DNA from 2 places in the Limnohabitans sp. JirII-29 genome. Region 2 is predicted to be linked to the other one. Evidence: predicted binding sites of a transcription regulator. Region 2 holds the regulator's gene; the other holds the start of a gene.
What was found. The regulator LexA, encoded in region 2, represses DNA repair genes until DNA is damaged. The targets are predictions, from matches to a motif close to ACTGTATNNNNATACAGT.

Region 1: the regulator LexA is predicted to act here: its motif matches at 1,427-1,444, upstream of recA (recombinase RecA).

What each region holds. Positions count from the first base shown of each region.
Region 1 covers NZ_NESB01000004.1:176,445-180,863, reverse strand. Annotated here, with positions in the region: gene B9Z39_RS08365 (sensor histidine kinase) at 1-102, opposite strand, end outside; gene B9Z39_RS08360 (response regulator transcription factor) at 124-798, opposite strand; gene B9Z39_RS08355 (MarR family winged helix-turn-helix transcriptional regulator) at 835-1,347, opposite strand; gene recA (recombinase RecA) at 1,487-2,539, shown strand; gene recX (recombination regulator RecX) at 2,548-3,048, shown strand; gene argC (N-acetyl-gamma-glutamyl-phosphate reductase) at 3,050-3,967, opposite strand; gene sucC (ADP-forming succinate--CoA ligase subunit beta) at 4,108-4,419, shown strand, end outside.
Region 2 covers NZ_NESB01000003.1:85,575-89,993, reverse strand. Annotated here, with positions in the region: gene kdsB (3-deoxy-manno-octulosonate cytidylyltransferase) at 1-552, shown strand, start outside; gene adk (adenylate kinase) at 618-1,274, shown strand; gene B9Z39_RS05540 (asparaginase) at 1,306-2,268, opposite strand; gene lexA (transcriptional repressor LexA) at 2,363-3,037, shown strand; gene B9Z39_RS05530 (hypothetical protein) at 3,051-3,296, shown strand; gene B9Z39_RS05525 (DUF1993 family protein) at 3,357-3,872, opposite strand; gene B9Z39_RS05520 (D-2-hydroxyacid dehydrogenase family protein) at 3,925-4,419, shown strand, end outside.

The sequences.
Region 1 (4,419 bases), on a different contig from region 2:
CAGCGCCAAGCTCACAGGCCACAGCAGCAGCAGCGGTGTGAGCATCCAGTCCAGGATCTCACCAAACAGCGAGTGTTGTTCGCGCTGAAACAGCTTGACCATGGACGTACGGATTCGCGGGGCTTAGCCCGGAATCTTTTCCAAGCAATAGCCCAAGCCGCGCACGGTGGCAATGCGGATCGGACCTTTTTCAATCTTCTTGCGCAGGCGGTGGATGTACACCTCGATGGCGTTGTTGCTCACCTCTTCGCCCCATTCGCACAAGCGCTCGACCAATTGGTCTTTGCTGACCAAGCGACCGGTGCGTTGCAGCAGCACTTCCAGCAAGCCCAGCTCACGCGCGGACAACTCGACCATCTTGCCGTCGATGGTGGCCACACGGCCTGTTTGGTCGTACACCAAGGGACCGTGTTTGATGGACGAGGTGGCGCCGCCCATGCCCCGGCGTGTGAGGGCGCGCACACGGGCTTCAAGTTCTTGCAGGCTGAACGGTTTGGCCATGTAATCGTCGGCGCCGTAGTCCAGGCCTTTGACGCGTTCTTCCACGCTGTCGGCGGCCGTCAAAATCAACACCGGCATGGAGGACCCGCGTGAACGCAAGCGCTTGAGCACTTCGAGCCCGTGCATCTTGGGCAAGCCCAGGTCGAGGATGAGCAAATCAAACTCGTCGGTGGTCATCAGCGCCGCGTCGGCTTCGCTGCCACTGGCCACATGGTCGGCTGCGGCACCCGATGCGCGCAGTGTGCGCAACAGACCATCGGCTAACACCAAGTCATCTTCGGCAATCAAAATGCGCATGTTTGTCTCCTGCGGGTTGGACGTTTATTGGCAAATTTATGAGTTCAATTCTAGGTCCGGGTAAGCGCCCGCATAGGCCTCTAACCCTAAGCTGACCACGGTGGCTACATCGGCCCCGACTTCTTGGCGAAATTCCGCTTCGGCTTGTGCAACTGCACGCTCAAATGCCCGCAACCAGGCCAATCCCGTGTCGCTAAACACAATGCGCCGCGCCCGTGCGTCACTCGGGTCGGGTGCGCGTGTGACCAAGCCCCAGGCCTCGCACTGCGTGACCAAGTCGCCCATCGCCTGTTTGGTCATGCCTGCAGCCTGTGCCAGTTCGCTCAAGCGGGATCCTTGCAGGCCCAGATGTCGCGTGATGTGGATGTGCGCCGCGCTCACTTGTGCGCGAGCCGCTAAGTTGGAAAGTGCCAATGGCACCTCGTCGTTGTTTGCCATGAGGTGCAGCACGCGTGCATCAAAGCGGCGCATGGCATGTCCGAGTAAACGCCCCAAGTGCAGTTGTCGCCAGTCTTGTGTCGTGTTTGAAAAAATTGGTTTTTTAGCCATCTTTAAATAGTAAGGCAAACTGACCAAAAAAACTGTTTATTAATTTTGACTTTGCGTTAAAGTACTGGTCAAGCATCCAGCTGTTGATCAACACAGTGGCTGGAATATCCGGTAAGTCCTTGAATTGATGGAGATTTTTATGAACGCCAAAAACCCAGTCGCCGATGGCGAAAAAGCCAAAGCCCTCCAAGTCGCCCTCGCCCAAATCGAAAAACAATTCGGCAAGGGCACCATCATGCGCTTGGGTGAAGGCGAGGTAATTGACGATATCCAGGTGGTATCAACCGGTTCTTTGGGCTTGGACATTGCCTTGGGCGTGGGCGGTTTGCCACGTGGGCGCGTGATTGAAATCTACGGCCCTGAGTCCTCAGGCAAAACCACGCTGACCTTGCAAGTCATTGCCGAAATGCAAAAACAAGCTGGCACTTGCGCTTTTGTGGATGCTGAACACGCCTTGGATGTGCAGTACGCGCAAAAGCTGGGTGTGAATTTGCAAGAGTTGTTGATCAGCCAGCCTGACACCGGTGAACAAGCCTTGGAAATTGTCGACAGTCTGGTGCGTTCGGGTGCGGTGGATTTGGTGGTCATCGACTCGGTGGCCGCGTTGACACCCAAGGCAGAACTCGAAGGCGACATGGGCGACTCGTTGCCCGGCCTGCAAGCACGTTTGATGAGCCAAGCCCTGCGCAAGCTCACCGCGTCGATCAAGAAAACCAACTGCACGGTCATCTTCATCAACCAAATTCGTATGAAGATTGGTGTGATGTTTGGTTCACCCGAAACCACCACGGGTGGCAACGCACTCAAGTTCTACGCCTCTGTGCGTTTGGACATTCGCCGCACTGGCACCATCAAGAAGGGCGAGGAAGCAATTGGCAACGAGACCAAAGTCAAGGTGGTGAAGAACAAAGTGGCGCCTCCTTTCAGAACCGCCGCCTTCGACATCTTGTTTGGTGAAGGCATCAGCCGTCATGGCGAGATCATCGACATGGGTGTGGAGGCCAAGATCATTGACAAGTCAGGTGCCTGGTACGCCTACCAAGGCGAAAAAATTGGTCAAGGCCGTGACAACGCACGCGAGTTTTTGCGTGAGAACCCCGCCTTGTCCTACGAAATTGAAAACAAGGTGCGCGACTCTTTGGGTATTCCGTTGCTGGCAGAGGCCATTGACGGCAAAGAAGTCACGGCTTAAGGCAAAACATGTCGCAAGTGAATGCTGGCGCAGAGGCTGACGTTCCCAAAGACCGCAAGGTGGGTGGATTTCAGCTCTCTCTCAAAGGCCGTGCTCTACGCTTGTTGTCGCAGCGCGAGCATTCACGCCACGAGTTAGAGCGCAAGCTCAAGGCGTTTGAAGAAACGCCTGGTGAGTTGGCCCAGGCGCTGGACTTTTTACAAGCCAAGGGCTTCATCAACGAACAACGTGTGGTGGAGTCGGTGGTGAATCGGCGTTCGAACAAGCTCGGTGCATCCCGGGTGCGTCAAGAGTTGCAAGCCAAGGGATTGCCTGCAGAGGCGATTGCTGAGGCCGTGCAAGATTTACGCAGCACCGAGCTTGAGCGGGCCCGTGAGGTCTGGCGCAAAAAGTTTGGTACGCCACCCGCAGATGGGGCGGCACGCGCCAAACAAACTCGTTTTTTGGTGAGTCGGGGTTTTGCCCCTGAGGTGGTGCGGCGCGTGGTGGCTGGCGCTGACGAGTTGTGAGTTAGATGCCTAGCATCAACTGCAGGTTTTGTACCGCAGCACCGCTGGCACCTTTGCCCAAGTTGTCCAGGCGCGCCATTAACACCGCGTGGCGATGGGTCTCGTTGGCGAACACCCGAATTTCTAATTGGTTGGTGTCGTTGAGCGCGGTAGCGTCAAGCTTGCCGTTGTCGGTGGCCGGATGCACGCTGACCCAGCTGTCTGGGTTGGTGCCGTAGTGTTTGACCAAGGCGTTGTGCAGGTCTGCTGCTTTGGGCTTACCAGGCAGCAGGTCTAAATGCAGCGGCACTTGCACCAACATGCCTTGACGGAAGTTGCCGACCGACGGCACAAAAATAGGCCGACGCGTCAAGCCCGCATAGGCCATGATTTCTGGCAAATGTTTGTGCTCAAGGCCCAGGGCATAAGCCTCGAACAAAGGGGCGCGTCCTGCTTCGTAGTCTTCGATCATGGCGCGGCCACCACCGGAGTAACCACTGACAGAGGGCAGCGCCAAGGCAAAGTCAGCGGGCACCAAACCTGCATCCACCAAGGGACGCAACACGGCAATGGCGCCCGTGGCGTAGCACCCTGGGTTGGCCACACGGTTGGCTTGAATCACTGCATCGCGTTGACCAGGGGCCAGCTCGGGAAATCCGTAGACCCAGCCAGGTGCGACGCGATGTGCGGTGGATGCATCGATGATTTTGGGGCGGTGTCCGATCAAACTGTCGATCATGGCCACCGAGTCACGTGCTGCATCGTCATGCAGACACAAAATGACCAAGTCGACCTGCGCCATCAGGGCGCGTTTGGCGTCAGGGTCTTTGCGCAAGCCGGGGTCAATGCTGACCAGCTCAATCTGTGGCATCTGGGCCAAGCGCTCGCGAATCTGTAGGCCCGTGGTGCCTGCTTCGCCGTCGATAAAAACTTTGGCCATACTTTTAGTTACGCGAATGATCACAAAAATGAGGGCCTTTGTTGGGCGTAAGCCAAATCAAAGGTTGATGCAATGCAGCATGATACATTTATGAGTGCTATATCCGTAACACAAATCTACCGATTCCGAAGAGAGATCTCATGAAGATTCACGAGTACCAAGGCAAGGAAATCTTGCGTCAATTTGGCGTGCCTGTACCCCGCGGCATTCCAGCATTCACGGTTCAAGAGGCGGTGGAAGCCGCTCAAAAACTGGGTGGCCCCGTGTGGGTGGTGAAGGCACAAATTCACGCAGGTGGCCGCGGCAAAGGCGGCGGCGTGAAAGTGGCCAAGACCATCGACGACGTCAAGCGTTTGGCTGGTGAAATCTTGGGCATGCAGCTCAAAACTCATCAGACAGGTCCTGAAGGTCAAAAAGTGCGTCGTCTCTACATTGAAGACGGTGCCGACATC
Region 2 (4,419 bases):
GATCACCCTTCTGGGAGTGATCGCCTGGCAGAGGCTTGTACGCTGTTAGGACTGCACGACCAAGACATCGTTGTCAATGTGCAAGGTGATGAGCCTCTGATCGATCCAAGCTCTGTCGATGCCGCCGCGGCCCTTCTCCAATCACGTCCAGATTGCAGCATGAGCACGTTGGCGCACGCCATCGACACTGTTGACGACTTACGTAACACCAATGTTGTCAAAGTAGTGCTGGATGCACGCAATACGGCGCTGTACTTCAGTCGTGCCCCCATTGCTTGGTGGCGTGATGGCTTCGCACAAGGAATCACCCGCCTGCCTGATCCCGCACCTTTGCGTCATGTGGGGCTTTATGCTTACCGGGTTGGTTTTTTACGCCAATTTCCTACATTGAGCCAAGCACCGATTGAGCTTACGGAGTCCTTGGAGCAGCTGCGGGCCATGTGGCACGGCCACAAAATTGCAGTCCACGTCACCACGGACTCACCTGGACCGGGTGTTGACACGTTGGAAGACTTGGCTCGCGTTCGTGCTCTTTTTGAGAGCGCCGCGTAAGACTTTGCAAGGGGATCGCATGCTATCCTCACCAGAGAACAAACAAGCAAATTCTAGGAAGAAGCATGAGACTGATTTTGTTGGGCGCCCCAGGTGCCGGTAAGGGCACACAGGCCACCTTCATTTGCCAGAAATATGGCATTCCCCAAATTTCAACCGGTGACATGCTTCGTGCTGCCGTCAAGGCGGGCACCCCATTGGGTATTGAAGCTAAAAAAGTGATGGACGCTGGCGGCTTGGTCAGTGACGACATCATCATTGGCTTGGTCAAAGAGCGCATCACGCAGGCCGATTGCGCCAAAGGATTTTTGTTCGATGGCTTCCCACGCACCATTCCTCAAGCTGACGCAATGAAGGCTGCTGGCGTCAAACTTGATTACGTGCTAGAAATTGATGTGCCATTTGACGCCATCATCGATCGCATGAGCGGACGTCGTGCCCACGTCGCCAGTGGACGCACTTACCATGTCAAATTCAACCCACCCAAAGTTGAAGGCAAAGACGATGTCACGGGTGAACCACTGATCCAGCGCGATGACGACAAAGAAGAAACTGTCAAAAAACGTCTCGATGTCTACAGTGCCCAAACGCGCCCCTTGGTCGACTACTACGCCAACTGGGCTAAAACGGGAGACGCTGCGGCACCTCAGTACCGCGCCATTGCCGGTATCGGTTCAGTAGACGAAATCAAAGAGCGTGCGTTCGCAGCCTTGGCCAGCTAAAACCTGTGCTTGACCCCGCTCAAGGCCGCTCTTAAGCGGCCTTTTTCTTGGCAATCAAAACCAACATTAAAGCTACGCGAGCCTGCACCGCAGTCAATGTGCCGGCATGTGCAAACACATCATCCGTTCGGTCTTGCACGCCCCCCAATGCACATCGTGACGCACGCACAACCATGGCTCCTCGGGTGTGTGCTTTTTCCAATGCAGCTTGCAAGGCTTTGTGGACGGTGCCGTTGCCTGTGCCCGCAACCACCCAACCATCGGGCGGCTGGCTGGCAAGCACAGCCTCCACCATCTCGCCTGTCACGCCTGCGTGACTCAATACCAAGACCACACGAGGCCAGGGCGCACAGGCCAGAACATCACTCAGCGTGGGCATGGCCCCCTGTTCGGCGGTCACGCACACATCACGCAATCGCTCGAAGCGTCCCGCTTGCATGCGACCGATCGGTCCTAATTCACCCGAACTGAATGGGTTCAAGCGCTGGCTGTGCAGCTTTTGAACCTCCTGCCCGGCGTGCACTTCACCAGCGCATACGACCAGCACACCGATCGCACTTGGACTTGCGGCCAAAGCGATGGCATCTTGTAGATTACGAGGACCATCGCTGTCTGGCGCGTTGGCTGCTCGCATGGCACATGTCAATACCAACGGCTTTGTAGGGCGCAACAGAGTTTGCAAAAAATAAGCTGTCTCCTCCAAAGTGTCTGTGCCATGCGTCACAACGACCCCTTGCACATCGGACTGCGCCAGCCAATGCGCGGCACGTTCAGCCAGGCAGCGCCACAACTCATCGTCCACGTCTTTGCTGTCTATCTGGGCCAGTTGTTCAGAGACAAGGGTATGAGCACTCGCCTCGAGTTTGTCTAGCAATTGAGCCACTCCGATCTGTCCTGCCCGGTAGTTTTGTGCTCGATCGACATCGTCTGCCCAGCCGGCAATCGTCCCACCTGTGGCCAAAACCACGATTTTTTTGCTTTTTTTCACATTCATCGCTTGCCAAACCTAAAAAGCTGGTTAAAAATACAGTTACTGGATATGCAGACAGTTGTATTCAAGACACTCACATTGTGCAGGAGCCGCATCGATGAATGACACGCCAAAACTCACCCCACGACAGCAACAAATTTTGGAGCTGATTCAATCGGCTATTGCCAACACGGGATCACCTCCTACGCGGGCTGAAATCGCCAACGAGCTGGGATTTAAATCTGCCAACGCAGCCGAAGAACATCTGCAAGCTTTGGCTCGTAAAGGCGTGATCGAATTGGTAAGCGGCACTTCGCGCGGCATTCGCCTGAAAGGCCAAAACCTGCGCTCCATGCAAAACTCTTTGTCTCAGCAGTTCACCCTGCCCTTGCAAAGTTTGGCCCAACTGGCCCTGCCTTTGGTCGGGCGAGTTGCTGCAGGCTCGCCGATCTTGGCCCAAGAGCATGTGGACCAAACTTATTACGTTGAGAGCAGCTTGTTCCAGCACAAACCAGACTACTTGCTCAGAGTCCGTGGCATGTCCATGCGAGACGCCGGCATCATGGATGGGGATTTATTGGCAGTGCAATCTACGCGTGACGCAAGAAACGGGCAAATTGTCGTGGCCAGACTTGGCGATGAAGTCACGGTGAAACGTTTTCGCCGTACAGCCACTCGCATCGAGCTAGAAGCAGAAAACCCCGACTACCAAACCATCGTGGTCGAACCTGGTGAGCCCTTTGAAATTGAAGGTCTCGCTGTCGGATTGATTCGTAACACCATGTTGATGTAAAGAGAGATCTACCATGAGCCTTGCCCTCTTTGGCGCTTACCGCCTGCTGAACCCGCTGCAAAACACTGTCCGAAGCTTTTTGCCTGCACAAGCTTTGCAAAGCACCCCCTCCGCCAAACGTCCTCTACCACTGCGCGTGGCACGCGTGATGGAAGCCCAACAAAGCCGCCACAACGCAGGCCGCATGGTCATTTCTGGTCGCATGGCCGATGTATGCGCTGAACTTGACCGCTTGGCCGAATTAGAAAACAGACATTGAACACACTCACGCACTGGGATGAAGCTTGGCGCTCCCCAGAAGCGTGTGACTCAACGGCAATCAGGCATTTGGGCCAAGCAAGTAATCAGCCTTGCCAAGGTCCACACCGTTGTGTCGCAAGATCGCATACGCCGTGGTGACATGGAAAAACAAGTTGGGCAAAGCCCAATGCTTGAGATAGTCTTCCCCGGTCATGGTGCGTGTTTTGTCCTTGCCTACTGGAAAGGTGATGCTTTTGAGCTCACTGCCATCTAGCGCAGAGGCAGGCACTGTTTTGATCCAATCGATGGTCTTTTGGATACGCACCATCAACTCAGATAAAGTGGTCTCGGTGTCGTCAAACTTCGGAGCTTCCAAGCCCGACAAACGCGCAACGCACAACTTAGAGGCATCGCAGGCAATCAAAACCTGTCGCGTGAACGGCAACATGTCTGGAGCCAATCGGTACTGGGTCAAAACAACGGGATCAAATTTTTTTGTTTCCGCATAGGTTTGGGCTTTGGCCAGCAAATGGCTCAAATTGGTCAACATCGTTTGAAAAACAGGCACGCTGGCAGAAGACATAGAAATAGACATGGAGTACTCCGAGCGACAATTGCCCCATCGAGTGACAAGGCACAATTGCAACATGAACATCGTTATCCTAGACGACTACCAAGACGTCGTCCGCAAACTGAACTGCGCGTCCAAGCTTGACCCGTATCAAGCCAAGGTCTACACCAACACCATCAAAGGCATCGGCCAACTCTCCGTTCGTCTCAAAGATGCTGAAATTTTGGTCCTCATCCGTGAGCGCACCCAAATTACACGTCAATTGATCGAGAAGTTGCCTAACCTCAAACTCATTTCACAAACAGGCAAAGTCGGCAGCCATGTTGATGTGGCCGCCTGTACCGAGCGTGGCATCGTGGTCGCCGAAGGCTTTGGCTCGCCCGTTGCGCCTGCTGAGTTGACTTGGGCCCTGATCATGGCCGCGATGCGTCGCATTCCTCAATACATCAGCCACTTGAAGCATGGTGCTTGGCAGCAAGCAGGGCTGAAAGCTGGCTCTATGCCCACAAACTTTGGTTTGGGCCAGGTGTTGCGAGGAAAAACCCTGGGCATATGGGGCTACGGAAAGATT